4 regions of the Anaerotruncus sp. 80 genome follow, and region 1 is predicted to be linked to each of the others. Evidence: riboswitches for the same ligand, from Rfam matches in the RefSeq annotation. Region 1 holds a riboswitch; each other region holds the start of a gene.
The links. A riboswitch is a leader RNA that binds a small molecule or an ion and turns the genes downstream of it on or off. The one in region 1 is predicted to bind cobalamin.

Region 2: it holds a riboswitch for cobalamin, as region 1 does, so the genes downstream of both, D1155_RS08280 (sugar phosphate isomerase/epimerase) here and D1155_RS09775 (energy-coupling factor ABC transporter permease) in region 1, are expected to answer to the same signal.
Region 3: it holds a riboswitch for cobalamin, as region 1 does, so the genes downstream of both, D1155_RS07385 (GLUG motif-containing protein) here and D1155_RS09775 (energy-coupling factor ABC transporter permease) in region 1, are expected to answer to the same signal.
Region 4: it holds a riboswitch for cobalamin, as region 1 does, so the genes downstream of both, D1155_RS13230 (NCS2 family permease) here and D1155_RS09775 (energy-coupling factor ABC transporter permease) in region 1, are expected to answer to the same signal.

What each region holds. Positions count from the first base shown of each region.
Region 1 covers NZ_QWES01000017.1:34,288-39,908, reverse strand. The annotation lists gene D1155_RS09795 (KilA-N domain-containing protein) at 1-391, shown strand, start outside; gene D1155_RS09790 (ATP-binding cassette domain-containing protein) at 430-1,299, opposite strand; gene cbiQ (cobalt ECF transporter T component CbiQ) at 1,290-2,066, opposite strand; gene D1155_RS09780 (energy-coupling factor ABC transporter substrate-binding protein) at 2,074-2,394, opposite strand; gene D1155_RS09775 (energy-coupling factor ABC transporter permease) at 2,396-3,145, opposite strand; cobalamin riboswitch at 3,305-3,488, opposite strand; cobalamin riboswitch at 3,616-3,796, shown strand; gene D1155_RS09770 (hypothetical protein) at 3,910-4,941, shown strand; gene D1155_RS09765 (sirohydrochlorin cobaltochelatase) at 4,955-5,621, shown strand, end outside.
Region 2 covers NZ_QWES01000014.1:4,152-9,772, reverse strand. The annotation lists gene D1155_RS08290 (RNA polymerase sigma factor) at 113-667, shown strand; gene D1155_RS08285 (hypothetical protein) at 664-1,476, shown strand; cobalamin riboswitch at 1,930-2,127, shown strand; gene D1155_RS08280 (sugar phosphate isomerase/epimerase) at 2,296-3,063, shown strand; gene D1155_RS08275 (UvrD-helicase domain-containing protein) at 3,119-5,332, shown strand; gene ligA (NAD-dependent DNA ligase LigA) at 5,347-5,621, shown strand, end outside.
Region 3 covers NZ_QWES01000012.1:55,086-60,706, reverse strand. The annotation lists gene D1155_RS07385 (GLUG motif-containing protein) at 1-1,982, opposite strand, end outside; cobalamin riboswitch at 2,131-2,322, opposite strand; gene D1155_RS07380 (A24 family peptidase) at 2,400-3,107, opposite strand; gene D1155_RS07375 (basic amino acid/polyamine antiporter) at 3,246-4,652, shown strand; gene D1155_RS07370 (hypothetical protein) at 4,997-5,621, opposite strand, start outside.
Region 4 covers NZ_QWES01000029.1:14,947-20,567, reverse strand. The annotation lists gene D1155_RS13260 (MATE family efflux transporter) at 1-551, shown strand, start outside; gene D1155_RS13255 (aspartate/glutamate racemase family protein) at 630-1,376, shown strand; gene D1155_RS15610 (transposase) at 1,736-2,107, opposite strand; gene D1155_RS16025 (hypothetical protein) at 2,285-2,413, shown strand; gene D1155_RS13235 (GNAT family protein) at 2,415-2,954, shown strand; gene D1155_RS15605 (hypothetical protein) at 2,951-3,139, shown strand; cobalamin riboswitch at 3,386-3,561, shown strand; gene D1155_RS13230 (NCS2 family permease) at 3,627-4,934, shown strand; gene D1155_RS13225 (helix-turn-helix domain-containing protein) at 4,938-5,621, opposite strand, start outside.

The sequences.
Region 1 (5,621 bases):
GAACTGGAATTTGAATAGAGAAATTTCCAAATTAAATTATAAGATACATACGAATGCAATTAAAGAAAATCTTATTCCACCGGAATTAACGCCTGCGCAGATTGCTTATACATATGCAAATGAAGCTGACATGTTGAATGTTGTTTTATTTGGAAAAACAGCGAAGCAGTGGAAAGTCGAAAATCCTATGGTAAAAGGAAATATGAGAGATGGTGCGACACTAAATCAGCTTTTGGTGCTTGCAAATTTAGAGAGTTATAATGCCATTCTGATTACCCAAGGGAAAAATCAAAAAGAGAGAATGGAGTTGCTTCGTCAACTGACGATACAACAACTGCAGACGTTGGAAGCTGTAAGCTTGAATAATCTTCCGCAAGTAGCAGAACGCTAGTGTTTTCCTGCAAACCAGAGTTTAACAGGGTTGCAAAATTAAACCGCACTAATATATTCCTCAAGAACCTTCAGGGATTTTGGTACCGGCAGATCCGCAGGCAGGATGCCTTTTTTTACAAGGCTTTCAAAGAGCTCCATGGCTGCAGGCTTTTTTAAATTGGTCTGCTGCAAGATAGTGTCGTTTGAAAAAACCTCGACAGGAGTGCCGTGCATCAGTGTTTTACCTTCTGCAATTAATACGATTTCATCAGCCCATTCCAAAGCATAATCGACGTTATGGGTGGACATAAGAATTGTAATGCCTTGTTCTACGAGCATATCCACAATTTTGTTGACGATGATTGTATGCTTAGGGTCGAGAGAGGAGGCTGGTTCATCTAAAATGATGATTTCCGGGTGCATGACTAAAACATCGGCTATAGAAACCTGTTTCTTTTGACCTCCGGAAAGAGAGTGGGTGGGTTTATGCTGAAAATCTGTAATTTCCAGAGTTTCGATGACTTTTGCGACCTCTTTGCGTGCATCTTGCTCGCTCATTCCCATGTTAAGAGCGCCAAAAGAAATTTCCTGTGTCACTGAGGCAGAAAACAGCTGATTATCCGGGTCCTGAAAGACAATGCCTACCTTGCTTCGAAGGTCTAAAAGACCTTTTTTGCTGTAGTCCACAGGCTTTCCGTCTAAGTAGAGTGTACCTTCTGAAGGTTTGTGAATGCCGTTTAAGCACAGGAAAAAAGTAGACTTTCCAGCGCCGTTTGCACCCATAAAGGCAACCTTGCGGCCACGCTCAATTTCCAGACTGAGTCCGTTTAAGGAATAGCTTTTTTCGTCGTCGTAGGAAAAAAGTAAATTGTCTGCTTTAATGATAATATCTTTGGTCATGTCTTTCGCGGAAGCTCCTATCTCCATAATTTAAACCATAAAGTAAAAGCCAAAAGGGCAGTTTCATAAAGTACAATGTAGTAGATATTTCTTTTGCTGGTGGGATGGCTTTCTTCCAGCACTCTAATTTCACCATCATATCCTCTGGACTCCATAGCGTCATAAAGATTTCTGGAACGCTTCATAGATCTGATAAACAGTGCCTGCACCATAGAGGCAAAAGATTTTATTGATGTTTTAAAATCCTTGTGTCCAAGGCGGGCGCTTTGTGAAGTGGAAATGTAGTAGGCTACGTCCAGCAGCACAAAGATATAGCGGTAAATCAGAAGCATGAGCTCTATCATAAGAGCTGGCACATGAAGCTTTCTGAGGACGCTTAGAATATCTGTCATAGTAGTATTAAAAGATAAAAAGTATAGACAGGATACGGCGGCTAGTGCTGTAGTGATAAGCTGTGCCCCATGCAAAATGCCTGCAAAACTTCCAGTGACGTACCAGCTTCCAATAGGAACGGCAAAGGCGTCAAGGGGACGTTTTCCGATGTTGATGATAATGGCAGCAGTGCTCAGTATGAGAAAGGCCAGGGGAACCATCATCAAATTTCTGTATCTGGCAGCGGAAATACCGCCGCGAACAATGGTTAGCCAGCTGTTGACTCCAATGACAAAGACGCCCATAGCAATGGAACGACTGACAATACAAAAAATAAGAGTCAGCATTGCAAAAGCGAACTTTTCCATGGGGTTTACATATCTGAGTTTTGACAAATAGCACAGCTTATCTACAATAATCATAATTTATTTATTCATCCTTCATCCATTTTTTTCTTTCGTAAAACCGACCCATAAAGAAGGCGAGAATGCCGACTCCGATACCGGTCTGTACGCAGAAAATTAAACTTTCGATTTCACCGGGAATTTCGCCGCCCAGATAGCTTTCTAAAATCGGTGTAAACCAAGGTTCATATTCACCGCCCTGTATCTCTTCTATAGCGCCGCCGGCAGCGTCATCAGAGCCGCCAAATTCAGCGTCTTTGAGCATTAAGAAGGGTACGACTGCGATGAGAATTGCCAGAATCAGAAGCAGAACCACAAGACCCTTTTTAGATTTCTTCTTATTCATATTATTTGCCCTCCTTGATAAATCCGATTGATTTCAGTTCAGGTTTCGCAAAGGATTCTAAACCGATGACGATGATAACAGTCAAAATGCCTTCCACGATAGCAAGAGGCACTTGTGTCGTAGCAAAAATACCCATGAATTTCGCAAGGGAAGCGCCGACACCTCCTACTTCTGAAGGATAAGCCAGAGCCAGCTGCAGACTGGTAATGCAGTATGTAAGCAAATCACCTAAGGCAGCTGCCAGAAATACAGAAAACATTTTGTTTACCTTTAACTTTTTGCATAGCTTGTACACGCCATAGGTGATAAAAGGTCCTGCGATAGCCATGGAGAAAGTGTTCGCTCCAAGGGTAGTAAGACCGCCGTGAGCCAGCAGAATTGCCTGAAATAAAAGTACGATAATTCCCAAAATGCTGACTGCTGCAGGTCCAAAAAGGATTGCGCCAAGACCGGTTCCTGTCATGTGAGAGCAGCTTCCTGTAACCGATGGAATTTTTAGCGAGGAAATTACAAAGATAAATGCACCTGCCATGGCAAGTACAGTGATAATTTTTCTATTATCTGTAAGGGTATTTCTGATGGAGAAAAAACCCCAGATAAGAAATGGAACGCATATCGCTCCCCATACCAGACAGTAGGTTCCGGGTAAGTAGCCCTCCATAATGTGCATGGCATTTGCCGTGGGAACCATACCAAAGACCAGTGAAAAAACTGTTACAATTGATAAAAATAATTTTTGCCTTTTTGTCATAAAGTATCTCCTTTCTTGATAAACAAATGAACAAAACACGAAATGTTGTATCTCTACGCAATAAAAAATCCTGTCATTTATGACAGGTGCAGCGATAGAAAAGTATGCAAAAAATACTTTCCGTTTCGTGTTCACACCCGGTCATCGTTCGTAACCTGTGTAAATTGGCTGTATTTGGGTAGTTCTTCTGACTTAGACATCTGGCACCCTTATCTTGCCTTCCCAGTTTCCCAGTGACATAAATTAAGATAGGGCTACGTCATTACAGCGGCGCGACCGTGCAGGACTTTCACCTGCTTCTCTTTTAAACCCCTTGAAAGGGACCCTTATACATTCAATTGTAACCTCATTATATTACCGGAGGTTGTATTTTGTCAAGCGGAGGATAGGGGCAAAAAAAGATTCTGTACAAATACGATTTGATATGATACAATGTCAGCGTAGAAACGTTGATGCTTTGAAATAACAACTGAATGACAAGTATTTCTTGTCTGTTTTAACAGCAAAGAGGGAAACAGGTGCAAATCCTGTGCGGTTGCCGCCGCTGTAAGGAAGGAGTCATGCCGAAATACCACTGGACAGATAGTCTGGGAAGGTGTGCATGATGAAGATATCCGAGCCAGAAGACCTGCTTGAAATACTAGGAGTGCGCCTGACGGTTATCAGGTTTCCTAAACGACAGATACAGAAAATACGGGCTGTAGCATATTTTGCTACAGCATTTTTATTATTCTAATATTAAAACTTGCTTAGGAGAAATCAAAGTGGAAGAAAGAGAGTTAGAGCTAAGGAAGAAGCTGCTGATTGAAAAGATCAGTCGAAATCCAGACAGGAAATACGGGCAGAATGACAAAACTTCTGCTGTCTGGAAAAATTATGCATTAGCAAGTCCGGACGGCAAATGTGTCTACCAAAGCTTTTCTGATGAAGAACTGCTCGCTTATCTAAGGCGTTTAGCGTCAGAACTGGGGTATGGCCCTACGCAGGGAGAAGTATTTTGGGTACTGAAAGACTACATCAAACAAAGGTTTGGTAAATGGCCTTATGCGCTTCGTGCTGCAGGGCTTTCCGCGTCAGCAGGTAAAGGCGGAAAAACTATGGAGCAGATGGAAAAAGAGCGATTGCATAAGGAAAAGCTTCTTGACATGGTCAGAGAAAAAGCACTAGAGCTTGGGAAAATTCCGCATCCCAGAGATTTGCCTGAGGTTTGCAGGGAAATCAAAAAATATTACAGCGGCTGGACTTCTGTTATTAAAGCTGCAAAGTTGGATGCTGATTTTCTTAAAAGAGCAGTCTATAAGATTCCTGATTTAGAACTGGAATATATCAATATGCTGGAAGCAGTTAGAAATTTTGCTCATGAAATAGGACGAAGTCCTCTTCATGGAGAAATTGAACAGGCTGTTAAGCAGGCGCTCATAGAGCGATGCGGCTCCTGGCGCAATGCGCTGTTTCAGATTGATTTGGAACCGGTTCTCCGAATGGAGCCTTTTCACGATATTTATATCGACCATAGAATGACAGAAAATCGAAGGCTCCATTCTGACAGTCTCTATGGCTGCTATTATAAGGTATTGAATCTGGATGAAGATGATAGAAAGCGCCTTGGTATGGTAAAAGATATCTATCTGAAAAACGGAAAAATTCCTATGAAAAAGGAAGTGCCAAGACAGCTGCGGCAGGATTTGCACGAAAAATGCGGTTCCTGGGGTAACGTTCTCTATCAGATTGGCGTTACGCCAAAGGAATACTACGAGGAGAAAAATAAAAAGAAAAATAGTAATCAAGGAAAGTAAGAGGAATAAAAAGATGAATCAGAAACAAGACACCGCGATTCTGGTAGTCAGCTTTGGCACCAGCTATAACGAAAATAGAAAGGTCACAATAGATGCTATTGAGCAGGCAGTTGCGGATGCTTTTTCAGATTATCCGGTGCGGCGTGCTTTTACCAGTCAGATGATTATTAATAAGCTAAAGAAAAGGGATGGACTTCATATCGACAACGAAGCTGAGTCACTGCAGCATGCAGCAGCAGATGGATTCAGAAAGCTGGTGATACAGCCGACACATTTGATGAATGGAACAGAGTATCACGACCTTCTGCGCGATGTGGAAAAACATAGAGATCTTTTTGCAGCTGCAGTACTTGGAGAACCTCTTTTAACTGATAAAGAGGATTTTGAGAAAGTTGCAGCTGCCATGGTGGAAGACACAAAAGAGCATACGGATGAAAAGACGGCCGTGGTGTTGATGGGACATGGAACAGGTGTTGAGGCAAACAGGGTATACTTTGATTTGCAAGATGAGCTCAGAAAACAGGGACACCACAACTATTTTATCGCAACTGTGGAAGCGGTACCAACTCTGGAAGATATTCTTCCTGCCTTAAAGGAAGGCGGTTATGAAAAAATTGTGCTGCAGCCTTTAATGATTGTTGCAGGCGATCATGCCAATAACGATATGGCAAGTGATGATG
Region 2 (5,621 bases), on a different contig from region 1:
TTTGTTGTAAGATTGATATAGAAAGAGCGTGTTCTTTGAGATATAATTTTATAGAATCTGTGTAACCTGAAATTTTTTTTCACGTCTATAGAAGTGAAGGGAGGTGCAGACTGTGACAGAGGAAGAAATCGTAAAGCTATATTGGCAGAGGAACCAAGGCGCTATTGCACAGACAGAGGCGCTTTACGGAGAGAAACTTCTGCATCTGGCAGAAAATATTTTGCATAATCATCAGGACGCAGAGGAGTGTATCAGCGACACCTATTTGAAAGCCTGGAATGCCATACCGCCGAAAAAGCCGGACAATCTCTTTGCTTACCTTGCCAAGATTTGCAGATTTGCATGTTTTGACAGACTGGACTGGAATCAGGCAAAGAAACGAAACATGACAGTGATAGAGTTATCAGCGGAGCTGGAAGCGTGCATTCCCGACGGCGCTGTACAGCGCCGGATTACAGGTCAGGAGATTGGCGCTTTGCTGAATTCCTTTGTAAGGCAGTTGCCCCTTGCGAAAAGGCAGATGTTTTTGCGCAGGTACTGGCTGGGGCAGTCTATTGAAGAAATTGCGGAACTTATGGGATGCAGTCAGAGTAAAGTGAAGACGGGGCTTCACCGCATGCGGAAGGCACTGCGCAGCTATTTGGAAGAAGAGGGGATATCAATATGAACGGAAAAGATTTGCTTACAGCGATGAGTTATTTGGAAGAGGAAAGCGTTGCGGAACTTTTTACATGGGAGCGCAACGCCAAAAGGAAACCGCCGAGGTCTTTGAAAGGTATAGGGGTTCTGGCAGCCTGCATCTGCATCGCGGTGATCGGCGTGTTTTTGCACGGAAAAGGAAGTGTTGTCTCGCCGGAGACGGAAATGATGCACGTGCAGCTGTCTGCCATAGCACTCAACGAAATTGACGGTCTTGGCGGCGATCGAAAGATTCATCTTCCCAATCACTGTATAGAAGAGGTCTGGGATAGAGAGGCTGTTGCCGCATACTTTGGAAGGAATCTGCAGCCGGCATATATTCCAGAAGGATTAAAAGAATCGCCTAACAACGATAAGAAGACAGTGTTTATGCTGGGAGAAAAACCATATTTAGATGAAGTTTCACTGGACTTTTATCACGGCTTTTACGCAGACGGAATGCCGATGTGGACGGAAGATGCTGCCGCCGAGAAAGGCTTTACGCTGACCGCATGGAGAAGGGGGCTCACCAGAGATTATCTGTGGATCAGTGAGGATGACCGGCTGGAAGTTTCCATCATTGGAGATACAGAAGTAACCTTTGGCTATCGGGCTATGGAGTACGGGCCTTATGATGAGAAAACCCATGCGCCGGCAGGCACCTATGATTTATATGTGGCGACCTTTACAATGGAGGGGGTTCACTACGAAATCGTCAGCCACCAGCTGCCGCTGTCAGAATTGGTGAAAGTGGTGACTTCTTTTATCTGCGAGACCGATCAGGTTGTGGTGGAATAGAGAAGGACTTGATGTATCGTGCCAGTATGTGGATTATGCGGAGAGAAAAACAGAGAGAAAACTTAACCTAAATCTTGATTTTGCGTAAAAAGTGTATAAGTGCAGATAAGAGTTTTGCTTTGGGATTTTAAATATCTTGCGTTTTATGCAAGATATCTAGAAAAACTGAAAAAATCTTACGTAAAATGTAATAGATTGCGGTAAAATCAGTGGCAGCTGCGACGCAGTTTGCGTATAGGGGAAGACTTGCACCGAATGCGTTTAAATAGGTTATACATTTTTTTCGTATTTCTTTATTCTCGGTTAAGACTTCGCCATCGTCTTATACATTTTTTTATAAAAAGTGTATTATAGGTTAAGCTGCTGTGACGGCAGAGCCGCTTAGGGCTGCTTGGGATAAGTAAATCTGTTTTTACGTTGACTTTTCATCATAAATACACTATAATAAAACTGTAATTCAACACAATCTCATGTTCCTTCTGCGATAGATTCCGATGCGCAGGAGGCTAAGAGGGAAACAGGTGCAATTCCTGTACGGTCCCGCCACTGTAAGGGAGGAGTTTCTTCTAAGGTGCCACTGGAGTTTTCCGGGAAGGCAGAAGAAATGCTGAGCCCCAAGTCAGGAGACCTGCATGAGATGAATTTCCGGATTCGGCGGTGAACCGAAGTTCCGCGAAGAGTACAGCAAATACGGGCTGTGGGTTATCCACAGCCCTTTTTTTGAAGCGTGGATGACCGGCTTTTCATTCTTTTTTCATACGGATTGAGGCAGGTATCGTCAGCCTGCCTCAGCTATTTTTTGAAAGGAACATAGAAGAGATGAAGGATAAAATTTGTATTGCGACATTTTCGGAAAACGCTGCAGCGGTTATTGCCAAATACGGTCTTGGCATAGAACTCAACGACATTTGTATATCGGAGGCACTGGATGCAGAACAGGAAGAAAATACCATATCGTCAATGAAAAAGGAAATATCTGACTCGCAGGCAAAAACTGTAATTATGCACGGCCCTTTTACGGAGATTATTCCGGCATCTATCGACCATAGGGCGGTGGAGTTAGGATTAACCAGGCTTGAAGAGGCGTACAGCATGTGCAGGAGGCTGGGGGTAAATCGAATGGTGGTGCACAGCGGATATCAGCCCCTTTTATATTTTAAGGAATGGCATCATGAGAAATCTCTCTATTTTTGGAAAAAGTTTCTGGAAGATAAGCCGGAGGATTTTACCATATACATCGAAAATGTTTTTGAAGATGAACCGTATATGATGAAGCAGCTGTTAGAGGAACTTGACGACCCGCGGGCACGCATTTGTCTTGATGTAGGCCATGCCAATGTCTGCACCCTGCCGGAATACGATATCTTTGACTGGCTTTCCGTGCTGGGACCTTATATCGGGCATTTTCATCTGCATAACAATGATGGAATGGCAGATTCCCATGGACCTGTTCATCAGGGGGCTATGGATATGAAAAAAGTTTTGCAGGAAATAGCAAGGCACTGCGGGCAAGATGTAACCATGACCATTGAAAGCAGGCAGTGTGCGGAAAGTGCTGCATGGCTTTGTCAATATTTTCGTGCATAGAACGTTTGTTTGTGGTAGAATAAAAGAACATTTAAAATAAGGAGAGTTTACATAGATGAGTTTAGACAGATTGAACGACAAACAGAGACAGGCAGCTATGATGATCGAAGGACCGCTGCTCATTCTGGCTGGCGCCGGATCCGGCAAGACCAGCACCATGACAGAGCGTATCGCTTATATGATAGAGCAGGGGATATCCCCTTATCACCTTCTGGCTGTAACCTTTACCAATAAGGCGGCAGCTGAGATGAGGAGCAGAGTAGAGGATTTAGTAGGCAGCTGCAGGGACATGTGGATCATGACATTCCATTCTATGTGTCTTCGGATTTTGCGGTATCACTGTGAGATCATCGGCTATGATCATAACTTTGTCATCTATGACAGCACAGATCAGAAAACTATCGTCAAGAATATCATCAAGGCACAGAATATCAACGATAAGGAGTTCGGTGCGCCGTATCTTCTCAGCATTATCAGTTCTTTTAAGGAAAAAGCTGTGGACGCAGAGGGTTACCGAAAGACCATGGAGGATAACTTCAAGACGAAGATTATTTATAACGTGTTTAAGGCATACGAGGAGGAACTTAGGAAGAACAACGCCATGGACTTTGACGACCTGCTCTTAAACACAGTCAGACTTTTTGAAGCGGACGAGGCGATTTTGCTCAAGTATCAGAATCGGTTTCGTTATATCATGGTAGATGAATATCAGGATACGAACCATATTCAGTATAAGCTGATAAAGATGCTTGCTGAGGGCCATCACAATCTTTGCGTAGTAGGTGATGACGACCAGTGCATCTATCAGTGGAGAGGTGCGGATATCAGGAATATTTTAGATTTTGAAAAGGACTTTCCTGAGGCAAAGGTGGTCAAGCTGGAGCAGAACTATCGCTCCGTAGGCAACATTTTGGCGGCAGCCCATTCCGTGATCGAAAACAACCACGGCAGAAAAGGTAAGAAGCTGTGGACCGAAAAGGAAGCTGGCGATAAGATCAAATATTACCGCGCCGACACGGAAAAGGACGAGGCGCGTTTTGTGGCGCAGCAGATCGACCTGATGAAAACCAGAGAGCGGAAGTTCAGTGATTTTGCCATTCTTTACAGGACCAACGCTCAGTCCAGACATTTTGAAGAGGCACTGACTGCAAGAGACATCCCATACAGAGTACTGTCGGGGCTGCGTTACTACGACAGAAAAGAAATCAAGGATGTGATGGCATACATGCGCCTTGTAGTAAATCCGTACGACGACCTTTCCTTTAAGCGAGTAGTCAACGAGCCGAAGCGGGGCATGGGAGATAAGTCAGTGGAAAAGGTTGAGGCATTTGCCAAGGTCAGAGGGGAAAGTCTGCTGCAGGCTTTGTCTGATGAAGAGGTGCTTTCCACCCTTCCGGGAAAAGCGTACGCCGGCGTCAAGGCGATGGTAGAATGTATCAACCTTTGCAGAGCCGAGAGGGAGAACCTTAGGGTGTCTGACATTTATGACAACCTCCTTGTAAAAACCGGATACATGAAAGCCCTGGAAGATGCAAATACTGTAGAGGCAGAGGGACGTATCGAAAACTTGATGGAATTTAAATCGGTTATTTACGATTACGAAGATGAAGCCGAGAATCCGACCATCGAAGAGTTTATGGAGAAGATCACTCTGATGGCAGAAGTCGACAACCACGATGAGAGTCAGGATGCAGTAGTGCTCATGACCATGCACAGCGCAAAGGGATTGGAATTTCCGGTCGTATTTTTGCCGGGACTTGAGGACGGTCTTTTTCCGGGGCACAAAGCCTTTGATACGCCGACAGGTATGGAGGAGGAACGCAGGCTTTGCTATGTAGGCATGACCCGTGCAAAGGAAACGCTAATCTTGTGCAGCGCAGCTATGCGAACACTCTACGGACGGACGGACTATACCAGAGAGTCCCAGTTTTTGCGGGAGGTTGATAAGAGACTCCTTGAGGGAGACGCTGTGTATGTCAGAAAGTCAAGAGATAGCGGTCTAGGTGTATCCACCGGATCTATCGACGGTTATGCAGCAAAGGAAAGCCCGAAACCTTACGATGCGCTGCGCTTTGCAAAAGCAGCCACCCGTGCCAATGTAAGCGCTGCGGCAGGCGGTGAAGATTTTGCTATCGGAGACAGAGTGCGCCATGCTAAATTTGGAGAGGGACTCGTCATCGATCAGGATGACAAGACGATGACTGTTATTTTCGATGCTGCTGGACAGAAAAAAATGGCGAAGGGTATCGCTCCGCTAAAGAAAATTTAGGAGATAAAATGACCATGGAAGACAAAAAGTCTTTAATGAAAGAGAAAATAGAGATTTTGAATAGAGCCAGCAAGGCGTACTATCAGGATGCTGAGGAGATGATGTCCAACTTTGAGTACGATAAGCTTTACGATGAGTTGGCAGCTTTAGAGGCGGAAACCGGCATGATTCTGGCAGGCAGTCCTACGCAGAATGTGGGATATGAGGTGCTTTCGGATCTGCCGAAGGAGCGGCATCCGGAGAGAATGTTGTCGCTGGATAAGACAAAGGACAGACAGGCGCTGGCAGA
Region 3 (5,621 bases), on a different contig from region 1:
ACCCCCTTGAACGTTCTGCTGCTGGAACTTCCAATCGGCGTCCACTGTTCTTCTCCTAAATCGATGTCCTTTGTCAGAATGACCTGCATTCTGCTGTTATAAACGCCGTTGACTTCCTGTGCCAGCCATGCCAAATTTGCTCCGCTTGCAATTTCATAGAAGCCGTCTGCATTTTTATTAGGCGCTTCCACATCATCGCTGCCACCCCAGGCAGTCTTTGCGGTCAGCGGAATGGTGATAGTTTTTGTACCGTCAGCTGTTTCTTCCGCTAGACTGATTTCGCCTGTTACTTTCGCATAATTACTGCTTCTAAAATTATAGCTGTAGTCGTATCCAACAGGCAATTTATAAGTCAAGCCATCGGTTTCCGGCTCTATTGACCTATCACCTGCTGTTACGGTCAATTTGCCATTTTCAATTTCCTGTCCGTAGAACTCATCGTCATAATTAAAAGTAACTGTGTATATAGGGTTTGCTTTTAACGCAATTTCCGTCTCTTTTGCAGCTCTGTCAATTGTGACTTCGCCTTCCTTCGGAGCATAGCCAAAGGAGCTCACTGCATAGGTATACGTACCGTTTACTACTTCGTAAATGTGCTTCTGTGCATCCTTTGGCGTCAGAGCTTCTCCATCAGCATCCTTTACCAGAAGGTCTGCTTCCCCCGGAGCCAGACTGAAGGACATATCATAAACATTTTGTTCCAGCGTAATCTTCTGAGTGATGTCTTTTTTGCCTATGACGATAGTGCCTTCCCTGTCGCCGTAATCTGTAATGTCATCTCTCTGAGACACACAGTAAGAATGAGAACTTCCTGATGGAAGAGATGAGAAGGTGTACACGCCGTCTTCGTTTTCTTGCTGTTCTTCACCGTCAAAGATGAGTTTAGCATTTTCCGGCACTAACTGCAGAGTGATACTGTAAGTAGCATTGGGATCCTGCCATTTCAGAATCGGATAGCTTCCCGTCTGATTCTGAAAGCTGCCGCCCAGTTGTCCTGCAAGACTCTCCATTTCTTTTGTAGATTTTCCCTCAATAACTGCCGATCTCAGATTTGTTGCTTGATCTCCTGTATACTTCGTACTGTCATAGTAACAGTTTTCAATATCTACAGCACAAGAAGAAGATCCAGCATAGGCAAATCCATAAAGATACGCATCTTTTCCTACCATGTCCGCTGCTGCATAAGAATTTTTTATAGTACGAGTATATGCGCTGTACGAATTACCAATCTGTCCAATAAGTCCCGCGCCTGACCCGTTTTTTGTGTCGATGGAAACATCCGCATAACAATCTGCCACAGTCCAGCTGCAGTAGCCGCTGATATTTCCCACAAGTCCGCCCAGATAGGAAGAACTGTATGCGTAGCTGCCCGCTGTCAGTTCTGCCCTTGCAAAGGAGCTTTCTATGGTGCAATTATCTCCGATATAGCCAACTAAACCGCCCATATTAACCGCCTGACTGGTGGTACACACAATAGTTCCATTTAAAACACCGCAATTACTGATACTCGCAGCGCCGCTTATTTTTCCTGCCAGTGCGCCAACGCCATAGCCGGAGCCGCTGGATACTGCATTGGTAATACTGCAATTCTCCAGCATTACTCCGGTAACCTCTGCGCCGCTTCCCAGTTCTGCAAACAGTCCGGTATTTCCCGAAGACGTAATGCTGAGATTTTTAATCGCAAATCCGCCTCCGTCAAAGGTTCCGCTTCTCAAGCCGTTAATCGGCCGCATATCGATACCCTCCATATCGATATCCGCCGTAAGACGATAACAGCCGGTCAGTGTGGTTCCACCCAGCGATGACAACTGCTGCCCGTCAGAAATTAAATAAGGATCTGCTTCTGTACCCGATCCTGTTATCTCTGATACAGTCTGTGCTTCTGGTATATCTGCAGCAAAAACGCCTGCCGGCGCCATACTGATCAGCATCGTCACGATTAGAAACACTACCAGAAAACGGTTCCCTGTTTTTCTTCTCATGTCCTTTCCTCTCTTTCTTCAATTCATCATTTATCTAAACACCTTACCGGTGATCTATACAAAATAAAAAGACTGTAAAAAAGCATTCTCCACTTTCTCACAGTCCGTATTCCTGTACAAAAAATACTTCTAAATGTTCCTCCGACATCTACAAGTTGTCCTCTCGTGCATGTCTCCTGGCTCAACGCTAAACCGTTCTGTCTTCCTTCCCAAAAGCCATATTGGCTCCAGTGGCATTATAGGCAGAACTCACGTCTCACAGTGGCGGGACCGCGCAGGACTCTCACCTGCTTCCATCTTAGCTTTCTCAAGACGAAGTACAAACACTTAAGTCTTGGAAAGAACACGAAATTATTCTGACATTTTATTCAATTGTAATATATTCTACCCTTATCAGAGAAGATTGTCAAGGCTCTTTTATAGGAGCAGTACCGGCATGTAATCCCACAAAAAAATCAAATGGATTGCCGCGGCCAGTGCAATATACGGCGCCATCGCAACAGTATCAGTGCGTTGGATTTTCTTTCTCACAAGAAGCCAGATTAGATGCCCAGCACTAAAGAGTATAGTCATCACAAATATCAGCAGTATTCCCCGAAGGCCGGCAATCAAACCCAGCGCCGCAAAAAGCTTGATATCTCCGCCTCCAAGAGTATCCCTGCAATACGCCAGCTTGCCAAGTAGTGCAGTGGCACCCATAATACCAAATCCGGCAAGCCCTCCATACAAACAGTCTTTCCATCCATCATGAAAGGCAATAAATCCCATGGCGGTTACCGCAAGAAGCAGTACCAGCTGATCCGGTACAATGCGGTACTTCGCATCAGCCACGGCAATCTCCAAAAGCAGCCAAAGACTGCAAACTGCCGCCACCGCAAACTGCCAATCGTCTATTACCAATTTAATATCGATGACGACAAACAGCATGGTAAGTATAAACTTCCATGGGTAACTTTTGATGCGCTGTGTATATGGATCTTTCAGTGCATCGGATGGCTCCTCGTCATAGTCGCAAAGCCACTGCGCCGGCATTTTGTTAAAGAAATATACTGCGCCGTTTCCTGCGAAAACGCCGACCAGAATCGCCGCAAGACATTTTATAATTATGATTAATGTATCAGTCATGTTTTTTCTCTCTTTCTCACTTGGTATCTTACCACAAAATTGCATCTCGCAAAACAAGTTTCTGCGTCTTTCTACGTATAAGCGATTCGCCTTCTGCACATAGTATCAGTAACTTTATTTGATTGCGAGGAATTTATCATGCAGGACAAACAAGGTCTTGGACTTTTTAAACTAACTTTTTTTGCCATCGGTACAACGCTGGCAAGCGGCGTTTTCAACATGTTCAGCGATATGGCAAGAAACGGCGCAGGCACTCTTTCTGTACTTATTGGCTGGGCCATCGCCGGTATCGGCATGTACAGCCTTGCCATGTGCTTCAACAGGCTCAGTATCGTAAGACCCTCTCTAAAAAGCGGCATTTTCGCCTATGCAAAAGAGGGTTTCGGCGCTTACATCGGATTTAATTCCGCCTGGGGCTATTGGATTAGCGCGATTTTATCGCAAGTGTCTTTTGCGACTCTGCTCTTCGCTGCGCTAGGTCAGTTCATGCCCCTGTTTGCCGGCGGCAACAATCTGGCTTCCATCGTCTGCGCATCTATTGTGATTTGGGGCTTCACTTTTCTTGTGATGGGCGGCGTGCAGGAAGCGGTTACTATTAACACGATTATCGTCATCGCCAAAATCATCCCCATTTTTGCATTTATTCTATTTGTTATTTTTCTCGGTGCTTTTGATCTGGATATTTTTCTGGACAATTTTATGGGCGAGGATACCGGCTATTCCCTGGGCAAACAAGTGCTGGAAACCACCTACACTACAGTTTGGATTTTTACGGGAATTGAGGGAGCGGTCGTCATTTCCGCCCGTGCAAAATCGACTGCTGTCTCTGGGAAAGCCACTACTCTTTCCTTCCTGTCACTGCTGATTCTCTATGTACTGATTTCTATTCTCAGCATGGGTATTATGCCAAGAAGCGAACTTGCCTCTCTGGGCGACCCTGCTATGGCTGGACTTCTTTCCTATGTTGTCGGACCTTTCGGTGCAACCCTTATCAACATCGGTGTAATTATTTCCATCGCCGGTGCCATGTTTTCTTATACGATTGTTACCGCCGACAGCGCCTATGCGCCAGCCCTGCAGGGCTGCTTTCCTGCTTTTCTCCGGAAGGAAAACCAGCGCCATGCGCCCAGCGGTGCGCTGCTTCTCACCGCAGCCATCATCCAGGTGCTGCTGATTATCATTTATTTCCAGTCTTCTACCTATCAGGCGCTGTATACCCTGGCAACCAGCGCCATTATGATTCCATTCGTGCTCTCTGCCCTGTACTGCCTGAAAACCTGCTTTGAAGACAGCCGCACCGGACACAGGACTGCCGGTTTCAAAGACTGGTTCATTTCTACACTTGGCGTCATCTACGGCTTCTGGATGCTGTACGCCACAGGTATCAGCAATATCATCATCTCAGCCCTGATGTTTGCGCCTGGTGCCTTGTTCTACTTCTGGGCTCGCCGTGGGTCTCACGAAAAATTCTTTGGAAGTGCACTGGATGTCGGTGTCTTTGTCATCATCATGGCGGGATTTGTGTATTCCTTGGTGTGGTTTTAGGCGAAATGACACTTTCGTTCAAAACTTAACTTAAAGTGTCATTTTTAAAAATCGTGTAATCGATAAAATGGCACTTTTATTTTAATTCTATTACCATTGTGTCACTTTTCAATTGAATAGAGAGATTTCTCCTATATGAAATGTATTTCCTTCAGTTTATACCACAACCAAAATCTCTCATTTCTGAGTTTTTCCCGGTAACTATGCACTTCAACCTTAAAATTATGACACTATCTCCAGCTAATTCATTGCATTGTGTCACTTCCCCAAAAACCAGATTCTAAAAAATGACACACCCATATCAAAGCTTTACCAAAAGTGTCAAATCTGCAAAAACCAAAACTCTATCTGAAGTAGGGTAGCAGTTGCGTCCTTACAATTTCATCGATATATTTACTGCTGCAGTTCCCCTTTTCATCATCCTGCGTCAAAATCAGGTTTCGCCCGATTAAAAAACCATACTTCTGATACAGCATTAGCTTTTCACCAGTGCGAATGCTATATTCCTCGTCCTTTAAAAGTCCTAAATGTTCCCAAATAATAAATCTTCCATCAGGAAGTTCAATGGTGAAGTCCGGTTCAAAATAATAACCTCTGTTATTTTTGTAAGGAAATCTCCTTTCATAGAAAAAGGGAATTCCATATTTAACAAGAGTATTCACAATAATCACCTCCGATTTTGATCGAACGTATAGCCCACAAGCGGTTTCATGGATATGATATTTTTCATCAAAATTCAACTGAACTGGCTGGTTTTCCTCTGTTGTTACCCTCTTCATTCCTACATACTTAAATGCGTCCCTATAAGTTTGAGGAAATCTCCCAATTAGGTCCGCTAATTGATTTTCTCTATAGGCTTTCTGCAGTGCCTCCAGCGCTGCAATATTTTTCTCTGTAGTACGAAATATTTCTTCATTCAGTTTTTTCTTCGCAAGCCGTTCTATTCGTTTAAAATCATCTGTGATATTT
Region 4 (5,621 bases), on a different contig from region 1:
AGTTGGGAACATCGGCTTTGGCGGTAACACAGGTAGCAAATACCATCAGCGAATTTTTGCAGTCGGTTTACTTTGGTCTTGGCAATGCGACGGCTGTGCTAGTGGGGAATGCCCTCGGTAGCGGAGAGACGGATAGAGCTTACAATCAGGCGAGAATTGCGATAAGACTTACTTGGTTTATCAATATAATTATGGCGGTTATCTTGGTTCTTGCTCGAGGTCCGGCGGCGGCAGTGTATCAGTTTAATCCGGAAACGACCAAGCTTTTATGTGATGCCCTGTTGGCATGGACGATTGCATTGGCGCCAAAGATGCTGGCATATATGTTGGTCTGTGGGGTTTTGCGCGCCGGTGGCGATACAGTTTTTTGCATGGTTATGGATTTTGCTTTTAATTTGGGTGCGCAGGTGACCATGGCGGCTGTGGCTGTATTGCTGTTTCAGTTGTCGCTGCCTTATGCGATGCTCATGGTAGCTATAGGGGATGTTCTGAAAGTGATTTGGTGCTATCGCAGATTTTATGGAAAGAAATGGATGAGAATAATGACATAATTCATTGTTACAATTTAGGACATGAGATAGTGAGCTGAATTACAGGAAAGAGTAAAGAAAATAGAAGAGGTATCAGAAATGAATGAAAAACCCAAAATTGCTATTTTACGATGGGAGGAAGGACGAGTACCCATGGGGTTGCTGCAGTTGGAAAATTTGCCAGGAAACAGTACTAATCCTGCGTCCTACCCCTTTGAGGTGCGAATGATTCATGTCGAGGGGGCCTGTACCGAAACAGTGATTACGAATCCCAGTCAGAAACTTTTGCAAGGCATGATTGAAATTGCAAGGCGCTTGGTGGAGGAGGAAGGGATTCAGGCAATTACTACAAGTTGTGGATTTAATGCAGTGTTTCAAACTGAGCTTAGTAAAGCGGTGCCTGTGCCCGTATTTACCTCTGCGCTGCTGCAAATTCCATTTATCAAAAATTTGATTGGGGATAGACCCATTGGTGTTTTGACAGCAAACGGAAAGGCTTTAACGCGGAAACACTTTACGGCATGTGGAGTTGATAAAGATACTGATTTGCATGTGATGGGGCTTGAAGGAGCACCGCAATGGAATAAGATTTTTACCAATCCAGACGAGATGTTTGAGGCAGAACTGGTAGAGCAGGAAATTTTAGAGGAGGTAAAGCAAGGGGTGAAAAACTGCCCGAATATGGGGGCAATTCTTCTCGAATGTACGGATTTGCCGCCATTTAGAAGGAAAATTCAGGAAGCAACAGGGCTCCCTGTGTTTGATTTTAGTTCTATGATGAGTATGGTGGCTGCAGCACTGGGGGAAGTTTCGTTGGTAGAAATTTCTACTTTTATGGGCAGCTGAGGGATGAATACTTTATAATCATAAAATAAGTACTGGAGCCAGTTTTAGACTAATCAGACCTGCAGATAGAGGATGAAAGAGCAAGCCTCTTTTGTAGAGACTGGATCTAACAAAAGAGGGTTGCTTTTAGGTTTGCAGTATTTCAGGTTCAATGTAAAATGTTGGGGTGGAACGCAAAATAAAAAATTTAAGTGACTGAGGAGGCAGTGATAAAGCTGTCTCCTTTGGTTTAATATTGAACCATAGTATGGAGAATTCTTTTCTTAAATCTTTCGTAGTTTCTCATGCCATAAGCGACTCTCTTGGTGACTTTGATTGGATTGTTGCAGCCTTCGGTATATCCGTTGGAAAATGGTACGTCAATTCTGTGTAGGTATAGGCAACTTTGTTGAACAGGCTAGGTTTGCTGCTTGTACCGCCATTTTAAAGGCTAGTAGTCTTTTCTTTGCGGTATAGATATCTGGGGAAGCAAATCGGTCATACGCCAGTTTTTTCAGGGCTAGTTCTTTGGATGGTGTGAGCATATTGGATACTTGTTCGAGTTCTTCTGGCTCCAGTTTCTCTTTGTGTTTGATGAGGAGTGTTCTGGCATGTTTAAAGTATTTTCTTCGTTTTGTGTGGAAGTTCTTTTGGACTTCTTTGCGAATTTGTTCTAACGCGTAAATGGCAAGTCTCAGGGCATGGAACCGGTCGGCGACGATTTCTGCTTTTGGAAATGCTGTTTTTACCACGCGCTTCTGAATAGTGTGCCTAAATCTATGACGACGTATTTTACGTTGTTTCGGTTTGGATATCTTGCAAAGTATTGGTATAGGGCATCGGTTTTTCTGTTTGGCAGGATGTCCAGTACTTTCTTTTCTTTTGGGTTTGAAATATGCTGAAAGGAAGATAGTTGTTTGAGGAAATTCATGGAAAAGAAAAATACAGGATGTAAGATAGCGTTTCTCTTTGGTGCCGGAGCGGAAGGAAATTATGATATGCCCGCAGGGATGGAGTATTTGATTAAGAGTGCACTGTCTCAACAAAAGGAAAATTGATATGAACCCGATTGAAACCAAGGACTTAATCATACGCGACAGCGTTTTTGAGGGTTTGAAATACTTCGACCCATGGGAGAGACAGCCTGAAGTAACGGAGTTTTTCAGCATTGCTGATGGGCAAAGCTTTGAAGATGTGACCAAGGCTTATGTGAAGTTTGATGAAGTAGAGGATATGCGCCAGTACACTATTTGTCTGCGCAAGAGCGGTGAGCCGGTGGGAAGAATTATTCTTGGCGATATCATAGAAGGCTGGAAGTGTGAAATCTGGCGGATTTACATTGCGGATACGGCGCTTCGTGGAAAAGGCTACGGAAGGCAGGCGATGGAAGCGGCTATGAAGCTGTGCTTTGAGGAGTTTGGCATGAAGCGGGTTTATCTGGATCATTATACGGGAAATCCAGCGGCGCATCTGTATCTGAATCTGGGATTTCAGTACGAGGGCGTGCTGAGAAAGAATTGCAGGAAGAATGGAGTGCTTTACGACGTGCATCTGATGTCCATGCTGGCAGAGGAATACTTTGAGCGATATGGTAAATGAATGCAGTGAATAAGCTGGAAAAACGCCAACACGCCGAAAAAAATTATGCCAACACGCCGAAAAAAATAGACACAGATAAAATGAAAAAACCGGCTTTTTTAATGATTCTTATTGGCGTAGGTGATTATGCTTACCGAAGGCAGGCTGGAATTTATGTAGTGCCGGTGGGATGTCTAAAGAATTAAGAATAATTAACAGCCGCCTAGCGAAAAGGGCGGCTGTCTTTATAAGTGGAGTTTGACAGGTTTACGGCGTTTCCTTTTGTACACTCTTCAAGAGATTTTTCCGTCAGTCTGAGAACGGTTTCTGATGTTGACAAAAATAAAAGAATCACGAATATTTGTCACATTTCTTTTTTCATGCCTTTGCCCTGTTTGAAGACATGCAAAAGTCTTGCATTTTCGCTCAAATTGTGTATAATGATATATGAAAATTGAAAAGAGCTTGCCAGTACCCGAAAGGGTTTAAAGGAAAACAGGTGAAATTCCTGTACGCCGCCAACGCTGTAACAGAGGAGTCTTCTTCATGATGTCACTGGGAAACCGGGAAGGCGAAGAAAGATGCTGATACTGGAGTCAGAACACCAGCTGGGAAGCAGCGCAAACGCATTGGAGAGATATGATGCGAAAGTATCTCTGCCGGATGCGTTATTTTTTTATATGGAGGGCACTAATGAAAAAACTATTTAAACTGGAAGAAAATCACACCACTGTCAGACAGGAAGTACGCGCCGGTCTGACAACCTTTTTTGCCATGGCGTATATCATTTTTCTGAACCCGGTATTTCTGTCATCTACAGGCATGAGTTCCGGCGCCGTTATGGTTGCTACATGTCTTTCTGCCGCAGCAGGCACGCTGCTGTGTGCATTTTTGAGCAATAAGCCTTTTGCGATGGCGCCGGGTATGGGGATGAATGCCTTTTTTGCGTATACCCTATGCGGAATTTACGGATATTCATGGCAGCAGGCGCTGGCACTTACCTTCCTTTCCGGAATCCTATTTTTTCTAATTGTTATCTCGCCTCTGAGAGATAAGATAATCAATGCAGTACCTGTAAATCTGAAATACGCTATAAGCGCCGGCGTGGGTCTGTTTATAGCGCTCATTGGTCTTCTGGATACAGGGATTATATCTTTAGCAAGCGGAATGCCTGCTCTCGGGGATCTCAGTTCGCCTACAGTTCTGATTGCATTGCTTGGAGTGGCAATCACAGCTGTTTTGGTGGTATTGAACATAAATGGAAGTTTGATTATCGGTATGGTGATAACGATTGTACTGAGTCTGGCGGCAGGACAGACAGCGATGCCCGACCACCTTGCAGAGTTTCCGGGCGCAATAGCGGACGTGGCTTTTAAGCTTGATTTTTCCGGATTGATTTCAGGAAAAGCGGGCTTGTCCGGTATCCTGTCACTTATTGCGCTTATTATCTCATTGACCATGGTTGATATGTTTGATACCCTTGGTTTTTTAATCGGCACCAGCTCCAGGGCGGGAATGACCGATGAAAAGGGAACCATGCCGGGAAGCGGGTCGATTTTAATTGCTGATGCGGCAGGTTCTGTGATGGGCGCTTTATTTGGAACCTCTACCGTTACATGCTATGCGGAATCGGTTTCCGGGATTGCGGCAGGCGGAAAAACCGGTCTGACTGCTGTAACAACTGCTTTGTGCTTCTTGCTGGCGGTTGTGTTCTCGCCTCTGACAGGGGTGATGACAAGTGCTGTAACTGCACCGGCTTTGATTATCGTGGGAATGTATCTTCTCATGGAAGTGAAAAAAGTTGATTTTGGTCGTCTGGATGACGCCATTCCTGCATTTATTACCATAGTGGCGATGCCTATGACATACTCCATTACGACAGGAATTGCTGCGGGATTTATTTTTTATCTGATTTGCAAAATTGCCGCTGGCAGAAGAAATGAGGTGAATCTGCCTGTTGTGGCGCTGGCTATGGTATTTTTTCTTTATTTCTGCCTGTAAAATTTAGGTTTGCAGTATTTTGAATATATGCCTTTTCTTTAGCTGGTTCAATTCATCACGTGTTGGAGCTGTGAGTGCAGTGGCTTCGGTGAGGTCGGTAAGAGGATTCTCGGTAGCGATACATTTGCTGACAAAGGAATCGTATCGACCAAGGGAAAGACTGCAGAACAGACCAACGATAATTGAAGATGTACCAAAATTGCTGGTAAGATCCAGAACCAGCAAATCATTTTTATTTGCAGTATTTGCGAGGAAAATCCTCTGGGATGAATCGAAAGTCTGCACTGTTCCTGTGTAATAATAGGTGCACTTAGCAAAATCGGTGGGGTCGACTACACGCCCATAAAAGGAAGCTTTTTCTTGATTTATGGTCAAGATGTTGACCTCTTTGTTTTTTTTCTGTATGAGAGAGGGTACGTACACATAATAGATTTTTCCTGGTTGTGAAGAACCGGGTGTTTCTTGTGATAAATTCTCAGTTGGAAGTAAATAGTCCATGTCAAGAAGCTGTGAAATATGAACATCAAGATTCTTTGCAATAATAATGAGTGTTTCCACATCAATTGATACTTCCCCACGCTCATATTTTGAAAGGGAAGATTTACTTTTGTTAATGAGTAGAGCAAATTCTGCCAAACTGTAATGTTTTTGTTTCCTGTAGTGACGAATGCGCTGACCAAGTATACT